One region of the Streptomyces sp. NPDC046308 genome, then DNA from elsewhere that is predicted to be linked to it. Evidence: riboswitches for the same ligand, from Rfam matches in the RefSeq annotation. Region 1 holds a riboswitch; each other region holds the start of a gene.

Region 1 (7,758 bases):
ACCTTGAGGTGGGCCTCGGTGCGCCGCCGGGCGGCCCGGGCGGCCGCCAGGGGCTCCAGGAGCATCCGCACCTCCAGGAGGTCCGCGGCCTCCTGCTCGGTCGGCTCGGCCACGCAGGCCCCCGCGTGGCGCCGGGTGGTCACGAAGCCCTCGGACTCCAGGGTCCGCAGCGCCTCGCGGACCGGGACGCGCGAGACTCCGTACCGGCGGGCCAGCACCTCCTCGGTCAGCCGGCTGCCCGGCTCGAACACCCCGGAGACGATGTCGTCGCGGATTGCCGTGCATACCGCGTGCGCAGGAATACGCAAGACCGAACCTCCGCCTATTTCCGACTGCCAGCCCCATCGCACGCACATGCGCGTGCTGCGACTCTATTGCAACACACGATAATTTCCGAGAGCGGCCGAAAATGCGAAACATTTGCACAGAGACGCAACACGAAGGCCCCGGCTCGGGGAGCCGGGGCCTTCGGAAAAGGTGCGGGACGGGGTCAGAGGCTGACGCCGTGCGAACGCAGGTACGCGATCGGGTCGATGTCCGAGCCGTACTGCGAGCCCGTGCGGGCCTCGAAGTGCAGGTGCGGGCCGCTGGAGTTGCCGGTGGAGCCCGACAGGCCGATCTGCTGACCCGGGGTGACCTGCTCGCCGACGGAGACGTTCAGCGAGGTCATGTGCCCGTACTGGGTGTAGGTGCCGTCGTTGTGCTTGATGACGACGTTATTGCCGTACGCGCCGCCCCAGCCGGCCTCGACGACGGTGCCGAAGCCCACCGCGTGGACCGAGGTGCCGGAGGCCGCGTGGAAGTCGATGCCGGTGTGGCTGCCGGAGGACCACATGCCGCCGCCCGCGTGGTACTGGGTGCTGACGTACGAGCCGTCGACCGGGGCGACGAAGGTGTTGAGGCGCTTGCGCTCCTCCTCGCGGGCCGCCCGCTCGGCGGCGTCGCGCTCGGCCTTCGCCTTGGCCTCGGCGAGGCGCTTGGCCTCGGCGGCCTTCTGCTTGGCCTCCGCCTCCGCCTGCGCCTTGGCGGCGGCGTGCTCGGCGGCGCGCTGCTGGGAATCGGCCTGGTCGGCGATGTCACCCGTGAGGTCCTCGGCGACGACCACGGCACCCAGCCCGTTCTCCGGGGCGGAGCTGCTGTGATTGTCCGCGGCGAAGGCCGGGGCGGCGAGGGAGCCGACGACACCCGTGGTGGCGATCGCGGCGATACCGGCGTAACCGGCGGTCTTCTTGCTCAGACGGCTGGAGCCACGGTGCTTACCGGTACCAGCGGGACGACTGCCAAACGCCATGAAGGGTTTGATCCTTTCCTTCCTTCTCGCCTACCGGGTTAGCTGACGGGTTCGGAGCAGGAAGGTCTCCTACGGGCCTCCTCTTGCGAGGGGGTCCGATTCACCCCAGGGACTCATGTGGGTCCCCGGCTCCCCAGGCTCGCGCCTGACGGGGACTCGGCGATCGCTGTCCGGTGCCGCGGGTGCGGCGGGCACAACTGACGGACAGCACGGCCGACGCTAGGCGGATCATCAGTCAATCGCCAAACAGACGCGCCTTTTTGTTGCGTACGCCACACCCCATACGAGCAACCTAGCCACCAAACGGACAAAAGGGGCTCCGACGGATATGCCCGCCAGAGCCCCTGCGCGTTCCGTCGGTCGACCGTCAGCCGGCCGTCACCGACAGGTCAGTTGGTGACGACGGAGACGTCCCCGATCCCGAGGGCGCGCACCGGCTCCTCGATCACTGCCGCGTCGCCCACCAGGATCGTGACCAGGCGGTCCGCCGGGAAGGCCTTCACGGCGGCCGAAGTCGCCTCCACGGTGCCCGTCTCGGCCAGCCGGGCGTACAACTGCGCCTGGTAGTCGTCCGGCAGCTCCTGCTCGACCTGGTCGGCAAGGGTGCCGGCGACCGAGGCCGCCGTCTCGAACTTCAGCGGGGCCACGCCCACCAAGTTCTGTACCGCCACGTCGCGTTCGGCGTCGGTCAGACCGTCCTCCGCGAGGGTGCGCAGCACCTTCCAGAGGTCCTCCAGCGCCGGACCGGTGTTCGGGGTGTCCACCGAGCCGCTGATGGCCAGCATCGAGGCGCCCTTGCCGTCCGCGGTGGAGCGCAGCACCTGGCCGAAGGCGCGCACGCCGTAGGTGTACCCCTTCTCCTCGCGCAGCACCTTGTCCAGGCGGGAGGTGAGGGTCCCGCCCAGGCAGTACGTGCCCAGCACCTGGGCCGCCCAGACCTGGTCGTGGCGGTCCGGCCCGATCCGGCCGATCAGCAGCTGCGTCTGGACCGCGCCGGGCCGGTCCACGATGACCACGCGGCCGGTGTCGTCGGCGGTCACCGGCGGCACCGGCAGGGCCGCGGCGGTGTTGCCCGTCCACGCCCCCAGGGTGTCCGCCAGCACGGCGTCCAGGTCGATGCCGGTCAGGTCGCCGACGACCACCGCGGTGGCGGTGGCGGGGCGTACGTGGGCCTCGTAGAAGGCGCGTACGGCGGCGGAGTCGATCCGGGCGACGGTCTCCTCGGTGCCCTGGCGCGGCCGGGACATCCGCAGGGACGCCGGGAACAGCTCCTTGGAGAGCTCCTTGGCGGCCCGGCGCTGGGGGTTGGCCAGCTCGTGCGGGATCTCGTCGAGCCGGTTGCGCACCAGGCGGTCCACCTCGGCGTCGGCGAAGGCGGGGGCGCGCAGCGCCTCGGCGAGCAGGCCCAGCGCCTTGGCCAGCCGGGAGGCCGGGACCTCCAGGGAGACCCGGATGCCCGGGTGGTCGGCGTGCGCGTCGAGGGTCGCGCCGCAGCGCTCCAGCTCGGCCGCGAACTCCTCGGCGGAGTGCTTGTCGGTGCCCTCGGAGAGCGCCCGCGCCATGATGGTCGCCACGCCGTCCAGGCCCTCGGGCTCGGCGTCCAGCGGGGCGGCGAGATTGACCTCGACGGCGATCACCTGCTGGCCCGGCCGGTGGCAGCGCAGCAGGGTCAGCCCGTTGGACAGCTGTCCGCGGTCGGGGGCCGGGAAGGCCCACGGCTGCGGCTCGCCGGCCTGCGGGCGCGGGTGGAAGGTCATCGTGACGGCTGCGGTGTCGCTCACTGCTCCGCCCCCTCGTTCTCGTCGGACTCGTCGTTCTCGTCGTCGTCTGCCGCGATCGGCTCGTAGACGAGCACCGCGCGGTTGTCCGGGCGCAGTCGGGCCGCGGCCACGGCCTGCACCTCCTCGGCGGTGACGTCGAGGACGCGCTGGACGGCGGTCAGCGCCAGCTGCGGGTCGCCGAAGAGCACCGCGAAGCGGCACAGCTCGTCGGCGCGGCCGGCCACCGTGCTCAGCCGGTCCAGCCACTCGCGCTCCAGCTGCGCCTGGGCCCGCTCCATTTCCTCGGCCGTCGGGCCCTCGGCGGCGAACCGCGCGAGCTCCTCGTCCACGGCCGCCTCGATGGCGGGGATCTCCACGCCGCTGGAGGTCTTGACGTCCAGCCAGCCCAGCGAGGGCGCGCCGGCCAGGCGCAGCATGCCGAAACCGGCCGCGACGGCGCTCTGGTCACGGCGTACCAGCCGGTTGTGCAGCAGCGAGGACTCCCCGCCGCCCAGGATCGTCAGCGCCACGTCGGCGGCGTCGCACTCGCGGGTGCCGTCGTGCGGCAGCCGGTAGGCGGCCATCAGCGCTCGCGCCGGAACCTCCTCGACGATCTCCTCGCGCAGCTGCTCCCCGATGATGTCGGGCAGCGAGCCGTCGCGGGGCGGCTGCTTGCCGTCGTGCGCCGGGATCGTGCCGAAGTACTTCTCGACCCAGGCGAGCGTCTGCTCGGGGTCGATGTCACCGACGACCGAGAGCACCGCGTTGTTGGGCGCGTAGTACGTACGGAAGAAGGTGCGCGCGTCCTCCAGGGAGGCGGCGTCCAGGTCGGCCATGGAGCCGATGGGGGTGTGGTGGTACGGGTGGCCCTCGGGGTACGCCAGCGCCGTCAGCTTCTCGAAGGCCGTGCCGTACGGGACGTTGTCGTACCGCTGGCGGCGCTCGTTCTTGACGACGTCGCGCTGGTTCTCCATGGACTCCTCGTCCAGGGCGGCCAGCAGGGACCCCATCCGGTCCGCCTCCAGCCACAGCGCGAGCTCCAGCTGGTGGGTCGGCATCGTCTCGAAGTAGTTGGTGCGCTCGAAGCTGGTCGTGCCGTTGAGGGAGCCGCCGGCTCCCTGGACCAGCTCGAAGTGGCCGTTGCCGGGGACGCTCGCCGAACCCTGGAACATCAGGTGCTCGAAGAGGTGAGCAAGGCCGGTACGCCCCTTGACTTCATGGCGCGAACCGACGTCGTACCAGAGGCAGACCGCGGCGACCGGGGTCAGGTGGTCCTCCGACAGCACCACGCGCAGGCCGTTGGCCAGCCGGTGCTCGGTCGCTGTCAGGCCGCCGGAGCCGGCCTGGGCTGTGGCCGTGTGACCCATGGGCATGTGGTCCCTTCGATCGCGATGCAGAGATTTCTGTCAGACCTGCCACTGTATGCAAGCGCGTCGGCCGCCGGATAAGTTCCCGGGTCACTCCCCCGGGGTCGGAGTCGGCGTTGTCGGTGCCTCGGGCCACAATGGTCCGCGTCGTACCCCGTCCGGACACCCGCCCACCCGGCAAGACCGGCCAAACCGAGCCAGACCCCAGCAGTCCCGCCAGACACCCAGCACACCCCATTCTTGGTTAAGGAGCCGCGCAGCGATGGCCCGCCGCAGCACGAAGACCCCGCCGCCGGAGGATTTCGAGGAGAAGATCCTCGACATCGACGTCGTCGACGAAATGCAGGGCTCCTTCCTCGAGTACGCGTACTCGGTGATCTACTCCCGCGCCCTGCCCGACGCCCGGGACGGCATGAAGCCGGTGCACCGCCGCATCGTCTACCAGATGAACGAGATGGGGCTGCGGCCCGACCGCGGCTACGTGAAGTGCGCCCGGGTCGTCGGCGAGGTCATGGGCAAGCTCCACCCCCACGGTGACGCCTCGATCTACGACGCGCTCGTCCGCATGGCCCAGCCCTTCTCCATGCGGCTGCCGCTGGTCGACGGCCACGGCAACTTCGGCTCGCTCGGCAACGACGACCCGCCGGCCGCGATGCGTTACACCGAGTGCAAGATGGCCGACGCCACGTCGCTGATGACGGAGTCGATCGACGAGGACACCGTCGACTTCGCCGCCAACTACGACGGCCAGGAGCGGGAGCCCGTCGCACTTCCCGCCGCGTACCCGAACCTGCTGGTCAACGGCGCGTCCGGGATCGCGGTCGGCATGGCCACCAACATGCCCCCGCACAACCTCGGCGAGGTCATCGCGGCCGCCCGGCACCTGATCCGCCACCCGCAGGCGGACCTGGAGGCGCTGATGCGCTTCGTGCCGGGTCCCGACCTGCCCACCGGCGGCCGGATCGTCGGCCTGTCCGGGATCAAGGACGCCTACGAGAACGGCCGCGGCACCTTCAAGATCCGCGCGACGGTGGCCGTGGAGAACGTGACGGCGCGCCGCAAGGGCCTGGTCGTCACGGAACTGCCGTTCACGGTCGGCCCCGAGAAGGTCATCGCGAAGATCAAGGACCTGGTCGGCTCGAAGAAGCTCCAGGGCATCGCCGACGTCAAGGACCTCACCGACCGCGCGCACGGTCTGCGCCTGGTCATCGAGATCAAGAACGGCTTCCACCCGGAGGCCGTGCTGGAGCAGCTCTACAAGCTGACGCCGATGGAGGAGTCCTTCGGCATCAACAACGTCGCGCTGGTCGACGGACAGCCGCTGACGCTGGGCCTCAAGGAGCTGCTGGAGGTCTACCTCGACCACCGCTTCGAGGTCGTCCGGCGGCGCAGCGAGTTCCGCCGCGGCAAGCGGCGCGACCGGCTGCACCTGGTCGAGGGCCTGCTGGTGGCCCTGGTCGACATCGACGAGGTCATCCGGATCATCCGGGACAGCGACAACTCGGCGCAGGCGAAGGAGCGGCTCATCGAGCGCTTCTCGCTGAGCGAGATCCAGACGCAGTACATCCTGGACACCCCGCTGCGCCGCCTGACCCGCTTCGACCGGATCGAGCTGGAGTCCGAGCGCGACCGGCTGACCGGCGAGATCGACGAGCTCACCGGGATCCTCGACTCCGACACGGAGCTGCGCAAGCTCGTCTCCACGGAACTGGCGTCGGTCGCGAAGAAGTTCGGCACCGAGCGCCGTACGGTGCTGCTGGAGTCGGCGGGCACCGCCGTGGCGGCCGTCCCGCTGGAGGTCGCCGACGACCCGTGCCGCGTGCTGCTGTCCTCGACGGGCCTGCTGGCGCGCACGGCGAACGGTGAGCCGCTGCCCGAGGAGGAGGGCGGCCCCCGCGCCAAGCACGACCTGATCGTCTCGCAGGTGGCGGCCACCGCCCGGGCCGACGTCGGCGCGGTCACCTCGTACGGACGCCTGCTGCGGCTGTCGGTGATCGACCTGCCGCAGCTGCCGGACACGCACGCCGCGCCGAACCTGGCGGGCGGCGCCCCCGTCTCGGAGTTCCTTTCCGGGCTGGAGGCGGACGAGAAGGTGATCTGCCTGACCTCGCTCGACGAGTCCTCGCAGGGCCTGGCGCTGGGCACCGAGCAGGGCGTGGTCAAGCGCGTCGTGCCGGACTACCCGGCCAACAAGGACGAGCTGGAGGTCATCACCCTCAAGGACGGTGACCGGATCGTCGGCGCGGTGGAACTGCGCACGGGCGAGGAGGACCTGGTCTTCATCACCGACGACGCCCAGCTGCTGCGCTACCCGGCGGGCCAGGTCCGCCCGCAGGGCCGCCCGGCGGGCGGCATGGCGGGCATCAAGCTCGCCGAGAACGCCAAGGTGATCCACTTCTCGGCCGTCGACCCCGGCAGGGACGCCGTGGTCTTCACGGTGGCGGGCTCGCACGGCACGCTGGACGACTCGGTGACGTCCGGGAAGCTGACCCCCTTCGACCAGTACCCGCGCAAGGGCCGTGCCACCGGTGGTGTGCGCTGCCAGCGGTTCCTGAAGGGCGAGGACGTGCTCGTGCTGGCCTGGGCGGGCGGCACCCCCGTCCGCGCGGCGACGGCGAACGGCACTCCGGCGGAGCTGCCGGCCGTGGACCCGCGCCGGGACGGCTCGGGAGCGGCGCTGCCCGCGGCGGTCGCGGCGCTGGCGGGTGCCGCGCTGTAGGAGGTACGCGGTCATTCGGGTGGTACGTCCGGGGGACGTACCACCCGAATGGCGACTAGTGTTTTCCCTCTTGGCACTGTCGGGTGGGGCGGGAGAACACAGAGCTGATGAGTCGTCGGTCGGGCGGAGTGATCGGGGACTGGGCCGAGGCCCAGCGCCGCATGCAGCAGACGCAGCAGATCCAGCAGCGCGAGGCGGAACGCCGGAGGCAGAGCCAGCGCACCGCCGACAGGCAGTACCGCGACGCCGAGGCCCGGCGGCGTACGGAGCGCATCGAGGCGGAAGTCGCCGCACTGCAGGGCCTGCTGGCCGCTGGGTGCGGGGCACCGGCGTTCCGTATGGCCGGGCTGGTCAGGCCCGAGCAGATCGAACCTTTCAACCCGGGCACGCTGGCTCACCCCGTGCCGATGCCGCAGCTGCACCAGTTTCAGCAGAGCACGGGCTGGACGCTCGGCTCGAACCGGCGGGCGCAGGCCGAGCGCGAGGCACACGCACGGTACACGCAGGCCTGGCAGGCGGCGCACGCCGCGGAGGCGCAGCGTCAGCAGCAGCTGGCCGCTTACCGACAGCAGTACGACCGGTGGGCGGCGGAACAGCTCGCCGGGATCCGGGCGCACAACA
Region 2 (7,758 bases), on a different contig from region 1:
CGCCTTCGACGCCGACAACACCAGCCCCTTCCCGAACCGGCTGCCCTTCTGCGACTTCGGCGAGGTCATCGACCCGCCCTCGGCCGACGTCACCGCCCACGTCGTGGAGATGCTCGCCTTCGAGGGCCGCGCCGGCGACGCCAGGACCCGGCGCGGCATCGCCTGGCTGCTCGCCGAACAGGAAGAGAACGGCGCCTGGTTCGGCCGCTGGGGCACCAACTACGTGTACGGCACCGGCTCGGTGGTCCCGGCACTCGTCGCCGCCGGCATCCCGCCCGGGCATCCCGCCGTCCGCAGGGCCGTGCGCTGGCTGGAGAGCGTACAGAACGAGGACGGCGGGTGGGGCGAGGACCAGCGCTCCTACAAGGACGCGTCCTGGGCCGGGAAGGGGGCCTCCACCCCCTCGCAGACCGCGTGGGCGCTGATGGCCCTGCTGTCGGCCGGCGAGCGGGAGGGCAAGGCCGTCGAACGGGGCATCGGCTACCTGGTGGAGACGCAGCGGAAGGACGGCTCCTGGGACGAGCCGCACTTCACCGGCACCGGCTTCCCCTGGGACTTCTCCATCAACTACCACCTGTACCGGCAGGTGTTCCCGCTCACCGCGCTCGGCCGCTACCTGTACGGGGAACCGTTCGCCCCCGGTGGGGCCCGCTGATGTCCGCCGCACCGCGGCGGAGCGGGGGGGAAGGGGCCGGGAACCTGGAGCCGCTGCTGGTCGCCTGCGCGCTGCGCATCGAGCAGGCGGCGCTGCGCAGCGCCGCGCCCGGGGCGGCCCGCGCCCCGGTCGGGAGCTACTCCCTGCTGCGCACCGGAATGGGCCCGCGCGCGGCCGAGCGGGCCGTCGCCCGGGCACTGGACCGGCCCGGGATGGTCCGGGCCGCCGTCCTCGCCACCGGGTTCTGCGCCGGGCTGGTCCCCGGCATGCACCCCGGCGACCTGGTCGTCGCAGAGGAGACCCGGGACCGGCAGGGGGCCGTCAGCTGCACCGGCACCGCCCTGCTCGCCGAGGCACTGGCCCGGGCCGCGCCCGGCCGGACCGTGCACACCGGCGCACTGACCGGATCCGACCACGTCGTGCGCGGCCAGGAGCGCGCGCAGCTGCGCGCCACCGGCGCCATCGCGGTCGACATGGAGTCCGCGGCCACCCTGTGGACCGCCACCCGAGGCGGGCCCTCCCCGGGCGGCGGCCGCCCGGTTGCGGCCGTCCGGGTGATCGTGGACGCTCCGGAGCATGAGCTCGTCCGTATCGGCACGGTGCGCGGGGGAATATCGGCCTTCCGCGTTCTGCGTGCCGTACTGCCCGCGTTTTACGAATGGCACCGTTCTTTGCTGCTCCCCAGGAGGTGAGCCAGATGGCCATGCCGCTGCGCCAGTCCATCAGGGTCGGGACCTATCTTCTCGAACAGAAGCTCCGCAAGCGTGAGAAGTTCCCGCTGATCGTCGAGCTGGAACCGCTCTACGCCTGCAACCTGGCCTGTGAGGGGTGCGGGAAGATCCAGCACCCGGCCGGGGTGCTCAAGCAGCGCATGCCGGTCGCCCAGGCGGTCGGCGCCGTGCTGGAGTCCGGCGCGCCCATGGTGTCCATCGCGGGTGGCGAGCCCTTGATGCACCCGCAGATCCACGAGATCGTCCGGCAGTTGGTGGCGAGGCGGAAGTACGTATTCCTCTGCACCAACGCGATGCTCCTGCGCAAGAAGATCGAGAAGTTCACCCCTTCCCCCTATTTCGCCTTCGCCGTGCACATCGACGGCCTGCGCGAGCGCCACGACGAGTCCGTGGCCAAGGAAGGAGTCTTCGACGAGGCGGTCGCGGCCATCAAGGAGGCGAAGAAGCGCGGCTTCCGGGTGACCACCAACTCCACCTTCTTCAACACGGACACCCCGCAGACGATCATCGAGGTGCTCAACTACCTCAATGACGACCTCAAGGTCGACGAGATGATGATCTCGCCCGCCTACGCCTACGAAAAGGCCCCCGACCAGGAACACTTCCTCGGCGTCGACCAGACCAGGGAACTCTTCAGGAAGGCCTTCGCGGGCGGCAATCGGCGGCGCTGGCGGCTCAATCACTCGCCGCTCTTCCTGGACTTCCTGGAAGGGAAAGCCGATTTCCCCTGCACGGCCTGGGCCATTCCCAATTACTCCCTCTTCGGCTGGCAGCGCCCCTGCTATCTGATGAGCGACGGCTACGTGCCGACGTACCGGGAGCTGATCAACGACACCGACTGGAGCAAGTACGGCCGCGGAAAGGACCCGCGCTGCGCGAACTGCATGGCGCACTGCGGCTACGAGCCCACCGCCGTCCTCGCCACCATGGGCTCCCTCAAGGAGTCCCTGCGGGCGGCCCGGGAGACGATCGGCGGCAACCGGGACGCGTCGGCATGAGCCCGGCGGAGGAGGGAGCGGGCGCCGGGGGCAAGGGCTTCGACCTCGGCGCCCTGCTGGCCGCCCGCGGAGGGGAGCGGTACGAGCTGCACGCCCGCCACCTCAACCACCAACTGCCCCGCATGCTCCACACCATCGGCTTCGACAAGGTCTACGAGCGGGCCGAGGGCGCCCACTTCTGGGACGCCGAGGGCAACGACTACCTCGACATGCTGGCCGGCTTCGGGGTGATGGGCCTGGGCCGCCACCACCCGGTGGTCCGCCGGGCCCTGCACGACGTACTGGACGCGCAGCTCGCCGACCTCACCCGCTTCGACTGCCAGCCGCTGCCCGGGCTGCTGGCCGAGAAGCTGCTCTCGTACAGCCCGCACCTGGACCGGGTCTTCTTCGGAAACAGCGGCACCGAGGCGGTGGAGACGGCCCTGAAGTTCGCCCGGTTCGCCACCGGGCGGCCCAGGATCCTCTACTGCGACCACGCCTTCCACGGCCTGACCACGGGCTCCTTGTCGGTGAACGGGGAGGGCGGGTTCCGCGACGGCTTCGCCCCCCTCCTCCCCGACACGAAGATCGCCCTGGGGGACCTGGGCGCCCTGGAGCGGGAGCTCCGCAAGGGCGACGTCGCCGCCTTCGTCGTCGAGCCGATCCAGGGGAAGGGGGTCCTGGAGGCCCCGCCCGGGTTCCTCGCCGCCGCGCAGGAACTGCTGCACCGGCACAAGGCGCTGCTGATCGCGGACGAGGTGCAGACCGGCCTCGGACGTACCGGTGACTTCTACGCCTACCAGCACGAGCCGGGCGTGGAACCGGACCTGGTGTGCGTGGCCAAGGCGCTGTCGGGCGGCTACGTGCCGGTCGGTGCCACCCTGGGCAAGGACTGGATCTTCAAGAAGGTCTACTCGTCCATGGACCGGGTCCTCGTGCACTCCGCGAGCTTCGGCTCCAACGCGCAGGCGATGGCGGCCGGGCTGGCGGTGCTGTCGGTCATGGAGGACGAGGAGCTCGTCGCGCACGCCCGGGCGACGGGGGACCTGCTGCGCGGACGGCTCGCGGCGATGGTGGACGAGTACGAGCTGCTGCACGAGGTGCGGGGGCGCGGGCTGATGATCGGCATCGAGTTCGGCCGGCCGTCCTCGCTGGGGCTGCGCAGCCGGTGGACGATGCTGCAGGCGGCCCGCAAGGGGCTCTTCGCCCAGATGGTCGTGGTGCCGCTGCTCCAGAAGCACCGGATCCTCACCCAGGTCTCCGGGGACCACCTGGAGGTCATCAAGCTGATCCCGCCGCTGGTCGTCGACGAGCGGGACGTGGACCGGTTCGTCGGCGCATTCCGCGCGGTCATGGACGAGGCGCACGGCGGGTCCGGGCTGATGTGGGACTTCGGCAGGACGCTGGTGAAGCAGGCCGTCGCCCAGCGCTGACGGCCCGCTCCGGGCGGTCTACTCCAGCAGTCGCTCACGCAGCCGGCCGAGGGTCTCGGGCTTCAGCCCGAGGCCCTCCGCCAGGTACGGGTCCACCCCGCCCCAGGTCTCGTCGATGGTCTCGAAGGCGGCGAGCAGGTACTCGGCGCGGGCGTCGAAGAGCGGTGCCAGCAGCTCCATCACCTCGGGGGAGCGGGCCTCGTCGGCCGCGCTGCTGCGGTGCACCCGGTAGCGGCGGTGCGGGGCGTTCGACTCCAGGTAGTCCGCCACGATCGCGTCGCGCTCGACGCCCAGCGCGAGCAGGGTGACGGCGATCGACAGGCCGGCCCGGTCCTTGCCGGCCGCGCAGTGCAGGAGGGCCGGGACGCTGTCCTCGGCGAGCGCGTGCACGACCCGGCTGTGCTCGGCCGTGCGCTGCTCGATGATCCTGCGGTAGGAATTCGTCATCCGGGCCGCGGCCCTGCCGTCGCCCAGGATCGTGCGCAGCTGGTCGAGGTCGCCCTCGCGCACCAGCCGCCAGAACTCCTTGCCGTCGGCCGGATCCGAGAGCGGGATGTTCACGTTCCGTACCCCGGGCAGTTCCACGTCCGGCCCCTCCAGCGCGTGGTCGGCGGCGTTGCGGAAGTCGAAGACGGTGTGGAGGCCGAGCGAGGCGAGGAATTCTGCATCGGTTTCAGTGGCATGTGCGAGATGTCCGCTTCGGAACAGTCGTCCCGTCCTGACCCTTCGACCATCAGAAGTCGGCAATCCGCCCACATCACGGAAATTGCGCACTCCGGTCAGCTCCGGCTCCTGTATCTGCTGGGTCACGGGAACTCCTCCGCTTCGTGGTGAGATTTCTGTCCGAATTGAGCTGTTTGGCGCCAACTTGCCATATCCGGAGGCGAGATCGGGCACGTCCCCGTGAGCCAGATCATACGGTGACCGTGAGTGCCTGATCACGAAGGCCGAATGGCCGCGTCGGAGCGGTTGTTGACGGCGACTAATGGACGCAGGGTGACCAGAATTCAGCCGATTTCTCATTCCTGTGATTCCGTCAGGAAATTCGTGGCTTGTTCCCCGCCGTCGCAAGGGTTTACCTTCGCGATCGATCCGGGTGGATCGCCGAATCCTGCCGCCGCCCGGAAACCGCACCCGACTATTCGCGCGGCAGGAGCGGGGGAACCAGGTAGGCCGCTGTCCCGGAGATCTTTTCGGAGATCTTTCGCCGGGACGGCTCGGGGTGAAGACGTACGTGTCCAGTGCATGTACGGCCGGACATCTCCAGTCCGAACCCGACAGCTCACCTCGCAGGCGCCGGAGAGGAATTCGCCATGCCTGCAAAGGGTAAGCACCGCCGTCCCAAGTCCCTTTCGATATCGCGCGGTTTCGCCGTCGCAGGCACCGGTGGCGCGGCCCTCGCGCTGCCGCTGATGGGCGCCGCGGGCGCACAGGCGGCCGGCGCCCCGGCCGCGGCGACCGCGGTGGCCCCCGCGGTGGCTCCTCAGGTCCCCGTCGCGCTGCAGGCCGCGCCCGTCGCCGCCGTGCAGGCCGCCCCGAGCGTCTACACGGTCGTGCCGGGTGACTGCCTCTCCGTGATCGCCGCCGAGCGCCATCTCTCCGGTGGCTGGGAGCAGCTGTACGCCGACAACCGGGAGGCGGTCGGCGGCAACCCGTCGCTGATCCACCCCGGCCTGAAGCTGCACCTCGGCGGTCCGGGCGGGGTGGACCCGGTGGACGCCGCCCCCGACGCCGCCCCCGAGGCCGCCCCCGAGGCCGCCCCCGAGGCCGCCCCCGACGCCGCCCCCGAGGCCGCCCCCGAGGCGGAGGCGGAGGCCGAGGCCGCTCCGGAGTCCGCCCCCGAGGCGGCGCCGAAGCCGGCGCCGAAGCCGGCCGCCAAGGCCGCCCCCGCGCAGCAGGACTCCGAGGCCGGGGCACCCGCCGCGCAGCAGTCGGCCTCCGGCTTCGTCGCCCCGCTCGCCCGCACCGGCGTCTCGACCCAGTACAAGGCCGCGGGCAGCATGTGGTCCTCCGGCTACCACACCGGCGTGGACTTCATCGCGAGCTCCGGCAGCACCGTCAGGGCCGTCGGCGCGGGCACCGTCGTCTCCGCCGGCTGGGGCGGCTCGTACGGCAACGAGGTCGTCATCCGGCACGCGGACGGCAAGTACTCCCAGTACGCCCACCTGTCCCAGCTGTCCGTCTCCTCCGGCCAGAGCGTCACCGCCGGGCAGACCCTCGGCCTCTCCGGCTCCACGGGCAACTCCACCGGCCCGCACCTCCACTTCGAGATCCGCACGGGCCCCTCGTACGGCTCCGACATCGACCCGCTGGCCTACCTCCGCTCGAAGGGCGTGACCATCTGACGGCACCCGCCGTCGGCGCAGGGACACACGTGAGGCCGGGACCCGAGGGGGGTCCCGGCCTCACGTGTACTTATTCCTTATCCCCCACGTGGTACAGATCACGGTCCGTCAACCCCTCATTACGTTGGCGTAGGTTGGTTACGGGAGTGAAGTATGGGTTCTCGTGGCAGCGACGACGACGAAACTCAAGACCATCGGCTCGTACGCGGCGATCGGGGACAGCTTCACCGAAGGCGTCGGGGACCCGGGACCCGGGGATTCGTATCTCGGCTGGGCGGACCGGCTCGCCGTACTCCTGGCCGACCAGCGCGACGAGCACGACTTCCGTTATGCGAATCTGGCGGTGCGCGGAAAGCTCCTCGACCAGATCGTGGCCGATCAGCTTCCGAGGGCCAAGGCCCTCGCGCCCGACCTGGTCAGTTTCTGTGCGGGCGGAAACGACATCATCCGGCCCGGCAGCGACCCGGACGACGTGGCGGAGCGGTTCGAGGCGGCCGTGGCCGACCTCTCCGGCGCGGTCGGCCAGGTCATGATCACGACCGGCTTCGACACCCGGGGCGTGCCGGTCCTCAAGCACCTCCGGGGCAAGGTGGCGACGTACAGCGCGCATGTGCGCGCCATCGCCGACCGCTACGACTGCCCGGTGCTCGACCTGTGGTCGCTGAAGTCCGTACAGGACCGGCGGGCGTGGGACACGGACCGGCTCCACCTCTCGCCCGAGGGACACACGCGGGTCGCGCTGCGCGCGGCGCAGGTGCTCGGGCTGGACGTGCCGACCGACCCCGACCAGCCGTGGCCGCCGCAGCGGCCGCGCGGCTCGGTGGACGTGACCCGCGACAACATCCAGTGGGCGCGCGACCACCTCGTGCCGTGGATCGGCAGGCGGCTGCGCGGGGAGTCCTCGGGGGACCACCTGGAGGCGAAGCGGCCCGACCTGCTGCCGCTGTAGCCGTACGTACGTACGCGGACGGGGACGGGACGGGACGGGGACGGGGCGGGGACGGGACGGGGGGACGGGGGCGGCGAGCGGAATCCTTCGGGGCCGGTGTGCGTTGGGATGGTCGTAGAGAGACGACCACCCCTTACTCCATCCTCCCTGGAGGCGCCTTGACCGGCTCCCGTCCCCTGCGTCCCCGGCTGCGTGCCCTGCGGCCCGAAGCCTTCGGCGCGGACCCGTCCGGTGCCCGGCTGGAGCGCATCCGCCGCTCGCCGAACTTCGCCGACGGCGTCTTCCAGAACCCGGTCGGCGCCCGGAACAGACCCTCGGGCTCCATGACGGAGTTCGCCAAGGTCTACTTCCACCGGGAGCAGCGGGCCCGGCGCGGGCCCGCCGCGCCCATTCCCGTCTACCCGACCACCCTCGCGGAGCTGGCGAAGCCGCCGGCGAGCGGGCTCCGGCTGACCTGGATGGGCCACTCCAGCGTGCTCGCGGAGATCGACGGCCGTCGGGTGCTCTTCGACCCGGTGTGGGGCGAGCGCTGTTCCCCCTTCCCCTTCGCCGGTCCCAAGCGGCTGCACCCCGTGCCCGTCCCGCTGGCCTCGCTGGGCGACGTCGACGTCGTGGTCATCTCGCACGACCACTACGACCACCTCGACCTGCCCACCATCAAGGCCCTG
Region 3 (7,758 bases), on a different contig from region 1:
GATCGGGGCGATCATGAACTCCTGGATGTCCACGTTGGAGTCGGCGTGCGACCCACCGTTGAGGATGTTCATCATCGGAACGGGCAGCAGGTGCGCGTTCGGACCGCCGAGGTAGCGGAAGAGCGGAAGGTCCGAGGCCTCGGACGCGGCGTGCGCGACGGCGAGGGAGACACCGAGGATGGCGTTGGCGCCGAGGGAGCCCTTGTTGTCGGTGGCATCCAGGTCGAACATGGCCTGGTCGATCAGGCGCTGCTCGGTGGCGTCGTAGCCGACGAGCTCCGGGCCGATCTGCTCGATGACGGCGAGGACGGCCTTCTCGACACCCTTGCCGAAGTAACGGTTGGGGTCACCGTCACGGAGCTCGATGGCCTCGAATGCACCGGTGGAGGCGCCGGACGGGACGGCAGCACGGCCGGTGCTGCCATCGTCGAGGCCCACCTCGACCTCGACCGTGGGGTTGCCTCGGGAGTCCAGGATTTCCCGGGCTACGACGACGTCGATGGACGGCACGAGCATCTCCTTCTGGGATGTGACGCTGGGTGTGCGGTGGCGTGTCAGGCCGGGGGACGGCCTTGCCGCTTAGAGCCTAACCGGCCCGGGGCACTCGACCGGCCGACCGCCCGACCCCTGGGACGAAAAAGGGGCCGAATACCCCTCTTCCGGGACATAGGTCTCCGGATCGTCGCCCGTCATCCGGTACGCACACCACCGCCCGGCGCGTGGGGGGAGACGCGCCGGGCGGGGGGAACACTGTGCGTTGCGTACGCTCCTGCGGCTATTGCCGCAGTGTTCAGCTGAGCTTCAGCTTCTGACCCGGGAAGATCAGGTCGGCGTCCGAGACGATGTCCTTGTTCAGCTCGAAGAGCTTCTCCCAGCCGCCCTTGACGCCGTTGGCCTCGGCGATGGTGCCCAGGGTGTCGCCCGACTTGACCTCGTACGAGCCGTTGCCGGTCTTCGGGGCCTCGGGGGCCGCGGGGCGCTCGGAGCGGGTGGTCGGGGCCTCGGAGCGCTTGGTCTCCTTCTTCGGCGTGGCCTTCGGGGCGACCTTGGTCTCGGTCTTCTTCGAGTCGGCCTTCGGCTTGTTCTGCGTCGAGCCCTCCGTGCCGCCACCGGCGTAGGAGGAGTTCGACAGACCCTTGCCGCAGACCGGCCAGGCGCCCTTGCCCTGGCCCTTGAGGACCTTCTCGGCGATGGCTATCTGCTGGGACTTCGAGGCCTGGTTGGCCTGCGCGGCGTACGACTTGCCACCGTAGGCGGCCCACGTCGAGGACGAGAACTGCAGTCCGCCGTAGTAGCCGTTGCCCGTGTTGATGGACCAGTTGCCGCCGGACTCGCACTGCGCGACCTTGTCCCACTCGGACGCGGTGGCGGCGCTGGCGGAGCCCGCGGCCATCAGGGGGGCGGCGACGGCCACACCGGCGACACCGGCGAGCGTGACGATGCGGACGGCCTTGGAGGCTCGACGGTGCTTGCCCTTGCCGGAAAGCAGCATGGATTTTCTCCTCACCGACGCCTACGAGGTGAGCTGTCGGGTTCGGGCGAGTGAGTTGCCCGGCCGTGCGACCTAGCGCACGTCTTGACCCCTAGCCGGTGGCGTGACCGTCTCTCAACGGCCGCTCCCGGCGCCTACCTTGGTTCCCCCGCTCCTGCCTTCGGCGCTTGACGCGACGACTGTTCCCCCCGTCCGCCGGCAGGATTCGGCGATGCGGTCGAAGGAGCCCGCGGTGGCGGGCGAATCAGAAGGTAGACAGGTCTCTCCCCGATGTTCAACGAGGAACATCGGGGAGAGAGGGCCCCTACTTGCGCTGTCCGCAAGGACGTTTGCGCAGGTGAGGGCGGGGTTTGCAGCAGCCCCGGGGCGGGACACGCCAGTTGACCGGAAGAGACGCATGTCTCACTTACAGATAACCGACAATCAGTTCTTTCCGGACGCCTGAAGTGTCCCTATTACGTGGTTAGATCCAGGTTCTGTCCGGGCTTGATCAGATTGGCGTCCTCGCCGATGACCTGCTCATTGGCCTCGTAGAGGCCGTTCCAGCCGCCCTTGACTCCCTTGGCAACCGCGATGGTCGCCAGGCTGTCGCCCTCCTGGACCGTGTACGTCGGGGCCGACGCGGCGTCAGACGGGACGGGGGCCTCGGCCGCGGGCGCCCCGCGGTGCTTGCCGCTGCCCTCGGTCGGAGAGGCTCCCGGAGTGGCGCCCGGGGCGGTCGGGGACGCCGGGTCCGTCGGCGTCGCACCCGGGGTGGCGGGGGCGGTCGTGGGCGGGGTGGTGGGCGCCGAGGGGTCCACCGGGAGGGTCGGAGCCGTCGGGTCGACGGGCGGCAGCGGCGTGGTGCCCGGGGTTCCGGGGACCGTCGGCTGGGACGGGTCGACGGGAGGCGTCGTCGGGGCGTCCGGCGCCGGCATGACGGGCAGTCCGACGGACGGCGCGTCGGGGATCAGGAAGGGGCTGCCGGTCGGGCTGGGCGCCGCGTGGGTCGGGGCGCCGAAGTCCTTGGCCGGCTCGCCTCCGGTGGTGGACGGCACCGCGTTGTCCGGGCGGGAGGGCGAGGGGGCGATCGGGCCGGAGCTGCCGGGCAGACCGGGGTCCACCTTGGCGGCGGGGCCCTGCTGCTCCAGTCCGGCCGAGGTGGCGCACAGCGGCCACGCCTGCGGCCCCTGCGAGGCCAGCACCCGCTCGGCCACGGCGATCTGCTGGGACCGGCTCGCGAGGTCGGCCCGCTCGGCGAAGTCGAGTCCGCCGGCGTTCTGCCACTCCTCCTGGGTGAACTGCAGCCCGCCGTACGCGCCGCTGCCGGAGTTGGCACTCCAGGAGCCGCCGCTCTCGCACTCGGCGACCTTGTCCCAGGTCGTGGTGTCGGCAGCGGTGGCATTGGTGGCGGCTAGCAGCGGCAGAGCCAGCGCGGAGCCAGTGACTCCGGCTGTGACTACCAGCGCGGGGACCTGGCGGGGGCGTCTGTGGCGGCCGTTCCCGGAACGCATGAGGGTGCACCTTTCGCATAACAGCGGGGTAACGGCAGAACCTAGCGGCCTTCGAACGATTGTCACAAGTTCAAGCCGGATCTGACTTTTCATCAGAAGCGGCGCAAGTGTTTTGAGCCGTGAACCGGACGGGAAGAGTACGTAGCCCTCGCATGATCAACCCCCCGCGCCAGCGCAGGTCTTGGGGCGCAGCAGCCAGTTCCAGATCCGGCAGGCGCGTCAGCAGGGTCGCGAGCGCCGTCTGCCCTTCGAGCCGCGCGAGCGGGGCGCCCAGGCAGTAGTGGATGCCGTGCCCGTACCCGAGGTGCTGGTTGTCGGTCCGGGAGAGGTCGAGCGTATCCGGTTCCGCGAACCGCTCGGGATCCCGGTCGGCGGCCGCGAGGACGACCAGGACCGGGTCACCGGCCTCGATCCGCTGTCCGCCGAGGGTCAGCGCCTCGGTGGCGAACCGCCACGTCGCCAGCTCCACGGGCCCGTCGTAGCGCAGGAGTTCCTCGACCCCGGTGGCCAGCAGGCCGCTCTCGCCGGCGGCGAGGGAGCGCTGGAGGCGCTCGCGCTGGCCGGGGTTCATGAAGAGGGAGTGGACCCCGTTGCCGATGAGGTTCACGGTCGTCTCGAAGCCGGCGAAGAGCAGGATGAAGGCCATGGCGGTGGCCTCGGCCTCGCTGAGGTGGTCGCCGTGGTCGCTCGCGCGGATCAGGTCCGAGATGAGGTCATTACCCAGATCATCCCTTTTGCGATGGATGAGTTCGCCGAGATACGTCCGCATCTGCTTCACGGAGCGGGCGACGCCGCCGCGCGGGCCGCCGCCGTGGCGGATCATCATCCCGGCCCAGTCACGGAAGTCGTCCTGGTCCTCGCGCGGTACGCCGAGCATCTCGCAGATGGCGTAGATGGGGAGCGGGAAGGCGAACTCGTGGATGAGGTCCGCCTCCCCCTTCGCCGCGAAGGCGTCGATCAGGTGGTCGGTGAGCGCCTGCACCCGCGGGGTGAACTCGGCGACCCGGCGCGGGGTGAACGCCTTCGACACCAGCCGCCGCAGCCGGGTGTGGTCCGGCGGGTCGATGTTGAGCAGGTGCGTCATCAGCTCCGCCTTGCGCTCCCCCGGGATCCCGGTCTTGCCCTTGGCGTGCGCGGGCTCCGCGTGGTGCGCCGGGTTCTTGCTCAGCCGCTGGTCGGCGAGGGCCTGGCGGGCGTCGGCGTACCGGGTGACCAGCCAGGCGTCGACCCCGCTGGGGAGCTTGGTGCGGTGCACCGGCGAGTGTTCGCGCAGCCAGGCGTAGGCCGGGTAGGGGTCGGTCGCGAACTCCCAGTCGAAGAGGGTCGGGCCCTCGGCGGAAGGGGTGTCGGCGGGGTCTGCGGGGGTCTGCTCATGCACGGCACGACCGTATCCCGGCGCCGGACCCTCATCCCATATGGCCCGTTCGTCGCGGCTGTCCGTAGATCGGCCATCGCTTGACCTCACCTTCCCCGGCATTCCTACTTTCGGTTTTGTGGATGTGAGGATCTTGAAACGCAGTTTCGCGGTGGTGGAGAGACGGGCCGAGCACGCGGTCAAGTTCTTCTACTCCCACCTCTTCTGGCACAACCCCGGAATCCGTGAGCTCTTCCCGGCCTCCTCCGAGGACATGGAGCGGCAGCGGGACCGCGTGTTCGCCGCGCTCACCCACGTGATCGCCCACCTCGACGACGAAAGCCTCCTCCCCTATCTCCGCGACCTCGGGCGCGACCACCGCAAGTTCCTGGCCCGCCCCGAGCACTACGTGGCCGTGGGCACCAGCCTCCTCGCCGCGCTCGCCGCGACCTCCGGCGAGGCCTGGACCCCTCAGGTGGAGAAGGCCTGGACCGAGGCCTACCAGGTGATCGCCGACACGATGACGGCCGGCGCCGACGCGAGCGAGGACCCGCCGTGGTGGGACGCGGAGGTCGTGCGCCACCTCCGGTACGGGCAGGACATCGCGGTGCTGACCCTGCGGCCGCACGCCCCCTTCCCCTATGTACCGGGCCAGTACGCGAGCGTGTGCAGCGAGCGGGTCCCGGCGACGTGGCGCACCTACTCCCTGGGCAACGCCCCCCGCCCCGACGGCACCGTCGACCTCCACGTCAGCCGGATCGACCAGGGACGGCTCAGCACCGCCCTGGTCAGCGAGACGCTGCCGGGCGAGGTCCTGCGGCTCGGGGCCGCCGGCGGGCAGCTGACCTTCCGCCGCGCCGGCCGCCCCGTCAGCCTCATCGCCGCCGGCACCGGCTGGGCGCCGATCCGGGCGATGCTGGAGGACCTCGCGCAACACCCTCCCGATCAGGACGTACGGCTCTTCGTCGTGGCGCGGGACGGCGCGCACCTCTACGACCGCCCGCTCATCGACACGTACGCCGCCTCCTGCCGCTGGCTCGGCGTCACCTACATCACGCCCGCCCCCGGGCGCCACCGCAACCAGGCCACGGACCGGCTCGCGACGGCGCTCGGCCACCGCGGCCTGTGGCCGGACCAGGACGTCTACCTCAGCGGGCCGCCGCAGTTCGTCGAGGAGACCGTTCACCTGCTCCAGGAGCTGGGCGCCAGCCCCGGCCGCCTCTTCCACGACTCCGTACCCGCCGCCGGCAAGGGGCAGGGCCCCGGGGGCCGCCCGCTCGGCTTCGGCGAGTGGTTCCTGAACCGCCTCTCGCCGCACTGGCACGACCCCGCGGCCCGCGCGCCCCGGGAGTGGGGTTAGGGGGTCTACTCGCCGACGCCCTCGGCGGCGCGGATCGCGTCCCGGTAGACGCGGGCCGCCGCGCGCAGCGCGGTCTCCGGGTCGGTCCCCTCCGCCTCGGCGCGCGCCGCCAGCGCCAGCAGTTCGTACCCGATGCCCTCGCCGCGGGGCAGTTCCACGGGCACGCCGCCCGCGCGGACCCGGCCCGCGAGCTTGGCCGCGAGTGCCAGACCGGGCTGGCCCACCGGGATCCCGTCGGTGACCGATTCCCGCTGCTTCTCGACCGCCTTGGTGCGCTGCCAGTGCGCGCTCACGTCCTCCGGCGTCTCGGCCTCGGCGTCGCCGAAGACGTGCGGGTGCCGGCGGATCAGCTTCTCCACGAGGGTCCCGGCCACGTCGTCGATGGAGAACGCCTCGTCGGGATCCTCGTGCTCCTCGGCGATCCGCGCGTGGAAGACCACCTGCAGCAGGACGTCGCCGAGCTCCTCGCGCAGCTCCTCCCGGTCCCCGTCCTCGATGGCCTCGACGAGCTCGTACGCCTCCTCGATCGCGTACTTGGCCAGGCCCTCGTGGGTCTGCCGCGAGGTCCACGGGCACTCCCGCCGGACCCGGTCCATCACCTGGACCAGGTCGATCAGGCGCGCGCCCGGCAGGTCGTACGAGCCGGGGAGCAGTTCCAGATCGGGCATCGAGACGCGGCCGGAGCCGGCCAGGCGGGCCAGCCCGTCGGTGAGCCGCTGGTCGCCCTCCCCGCCCGGGAGCAGCACGACGGTGCGGCCGCCCGCGCAGGCCTCGACCAGCTCGTGCGCGTCCGGGGTCCCGAAGGCGACGTCGATGCCCGCCTCCCGCAGGTACGGCAGCTGCGGGTGGCCGGGGCCGGCGCACAGCACCCGGTCCGCGGCGTGCAGGATCTGCCACGCCGGCCAGGACAGCACGCCGGGGGCGACCCGGTGGCTGGTGGTCAGCAGGACGATGCGGCCCGTGGGCTCGGCGGCGGTGGGCTCGGAGTGCTCGGTCACCCTCCGAACCTACCTCCGGCCGCGCGCGTCAGGCTCCGGCGGGTACCTGCTCGGGCTGGGTCCGCTGGGTGATCCAGGGGGTTTCCCCGGCGCCGAGCTTGATCTGCTTGACGTCCCAGGCGCCGTAGCGCGGGTTGACCTGGATGTGCAGGTCCGTCGCGGCGGCCCGGGCGGGCTCCTCCAGCTTCCCCTGCCCGTACTTCGCGGTCAGCTTGGTCAGCAGGACCCGGTCCCGCAGGAAGCGGTCGACCTGGCCGGGGGCCATGGCGCCCTTCTGCAGGAGCAGCGCCTCGAACTGCTCGGCCCCCTTGTTCTCCTCCACGTACGCCCGGCGTTCGTCCTCGATCTCCTTGACGGTGACGGAGATGCCGGCGGTGTCGGCCATCTTGTCGATGACGTGGCTCTGGAGCATCGAGTCGAGCTTCTGGCGCTCCAGGTTCGGGGTGCTCGCGATGAGCTCGGCGGCGGCCTGCCCGGTCCGGTTCTGCGCCACGCGGACGTCGTTGACCTGGGCCTGGAGGGCGGAGGTGGTGATCCGTTCGCCGCCGACGACGGCCGCGGTGCCGGGCCGGGCCTCGCCCGAGCAGGCGGACAGCAGGGGCGCCGCGACGAGCAGGGCGGCGGAGACGGAGAGCGCTGTGCGACGGTGCAAAGGAGCCTCCAGGGCCGGGAGATTGTGCGTCGGTGCACAAGGGCCGTGCGGTGATCGATGGTATGCAGTCGGGGTGGTCCGAGCCACCGGTTCGACCAACGATTCCCGAGGTGTCGGGGTGCGCGTTCATCTGGCGGCCATCCTTCGGTCCCCCGGTGGTGCCAGGGTCGGCCCACCATGTCGACACCGCACCGCTCGCCGCACCGCTCACCGCACCGCTCGCCGCGCCGCCCGAGCCTGTCCGGCTCGGCGCTCGCCGCCCTGCTCACGGCGGTGGCCGTGGGTGCCGGGGACGCCGCCGCCCGCGTCTTCCCGTACGGATCGCGCCACCGCAGCGTCAACGACCTCGGCAATCAGTTCGTACCGTTCCACGCGCACCTGTGGGACCTCCTGCACGGCCGCGCGGAGG

What was found. A riboswitch is a leader RNA that binds a small molecule or an ion and turns the genes downstream of it on or off. The one in region 1 is predicted to bind cyclic di-AMP.
Region 2: linked by a shared signal. The riboswitch ahead of ACZ6JT_RS05445 (M23 family metallopeptidase) and the one ahead of ACZ6JT_RS29300 (M23 family metallopeptidase) in region 1 are both predicted to bind cyclic di-AMP.
Region 3: linked by a shared signal. The riboswitch ahead of ACZ6JT_RS23820 (transglycosylase family protein) and the one ahead of ACZ6JT_RS29300 (M23 family metallopeptidase) in region 1 are both predicted to bind cyclic di-AMP.

What each region holds. Positions count from the first base shown of each region.
Region 1 covers NZ_JBVJFB010000008.1:308,481-316,238, forward strand. Annotated here, with positions in the region: gene ACZ6JT_RS29295 (GntR family transcriptional regulator) at 1-308, opposite strand, end outside; gene ACZ6JT_RS29300 (M23 family metallopeptidase) at 491-1,291, opposite strand; cyclic di-AMP (ydaO/yuaA leader) riboswitch at 1,305-1,463, opposite strand; gene ACZ6JT_RS29305 (M16 family metallopeptidase) at 1,681-3,048, opposite strand; gene ACZ6JT_RS29310 (M16 family metallopeptidase) at 3,069-4,418, opposite strand; gene ACZ6JT_RS29315 (DNA gyrase/topoisomerase IV subunit A) at 4,681-7,137, shown strand; gene ACZ6JT_RS29320 (restriction endonuclease) at 7,245-7,758, shown strand, end outside.
Region 2 covers NZ_JBVJFB010000001.1:1,239,201-1,246,958, reverse strand. Annotated here, with positions in the region: gene shc (squalene--hopene cyclase) at 1-655, shown strand, start outside; gene ACZ6JT_RS05465 (phosphorylase family protein) at 655-1,347, shown strand; gene hpnH (adenosyl-hopene transferase HpnH) at 1,353-2,384, shown strand; gene ACZ6JT_RS05455 (aspartate aminotransferase family protein) at 2,381-3,796, shown strand; gene ACZ6JT_RS05450 (tyrosine-protein phosphatase) at 3,815-4,606, opposite strand; cyclic di-AMP (ydaO/yuaA leader) riboswitch at 4,922-5,107, shown strand; gene ACZ6JT_RS05445 (M23 family metallopeptidase) at 5,110-6,141, shown strand; gene ACZ6JT_RS05440 (SGNH/GDSL hydrolase family protein) at 6,305-7,090, shown strand; gene ACZ6JT_RS05435 (MBL fold metallo-hydrolase) at 7,249-7,758, shown strand, end outside.
Region 3 covers NZ_JBVJFB010000006.1:68,863-76,620, forward strand. Annotated here, with positions in the region: gene eno (phosphopyruvate hydratase) at 1-516, opposite strand, end outside; gene ACZ6JT_RS23820 (transglycosylase family protein) at 791-1,492, opposite strand; cyclic di-AMP (ydaO/yuaA leader) riboswitch at 1,496-1,668, opposite strand; gene ACZ6JT_RS23825 (transglycosylase family protein) at 1,948-2,985, opposite strand; gene ACZ6JT_RS23830 (cytochrome P450 family protein) at 3,056-4,363, opposite strand; gene ACZ6JT_RS23835 (globin domain-containing protein) at 4,485-5,699, shown strand; gene ACZ6JT_RS23840 (nucleoside triphosphate pyrophosphohydrolase) at 5,705-6,697, opposite strand; gene ACZ6JT_RS23845 (SurA N-terminal domain-containing protein) at 6,726-7,349, opposite strand; gene ACZ6JT_RS23850 (YfhO family protein) at 7,527-7,758, shown strand, end outside.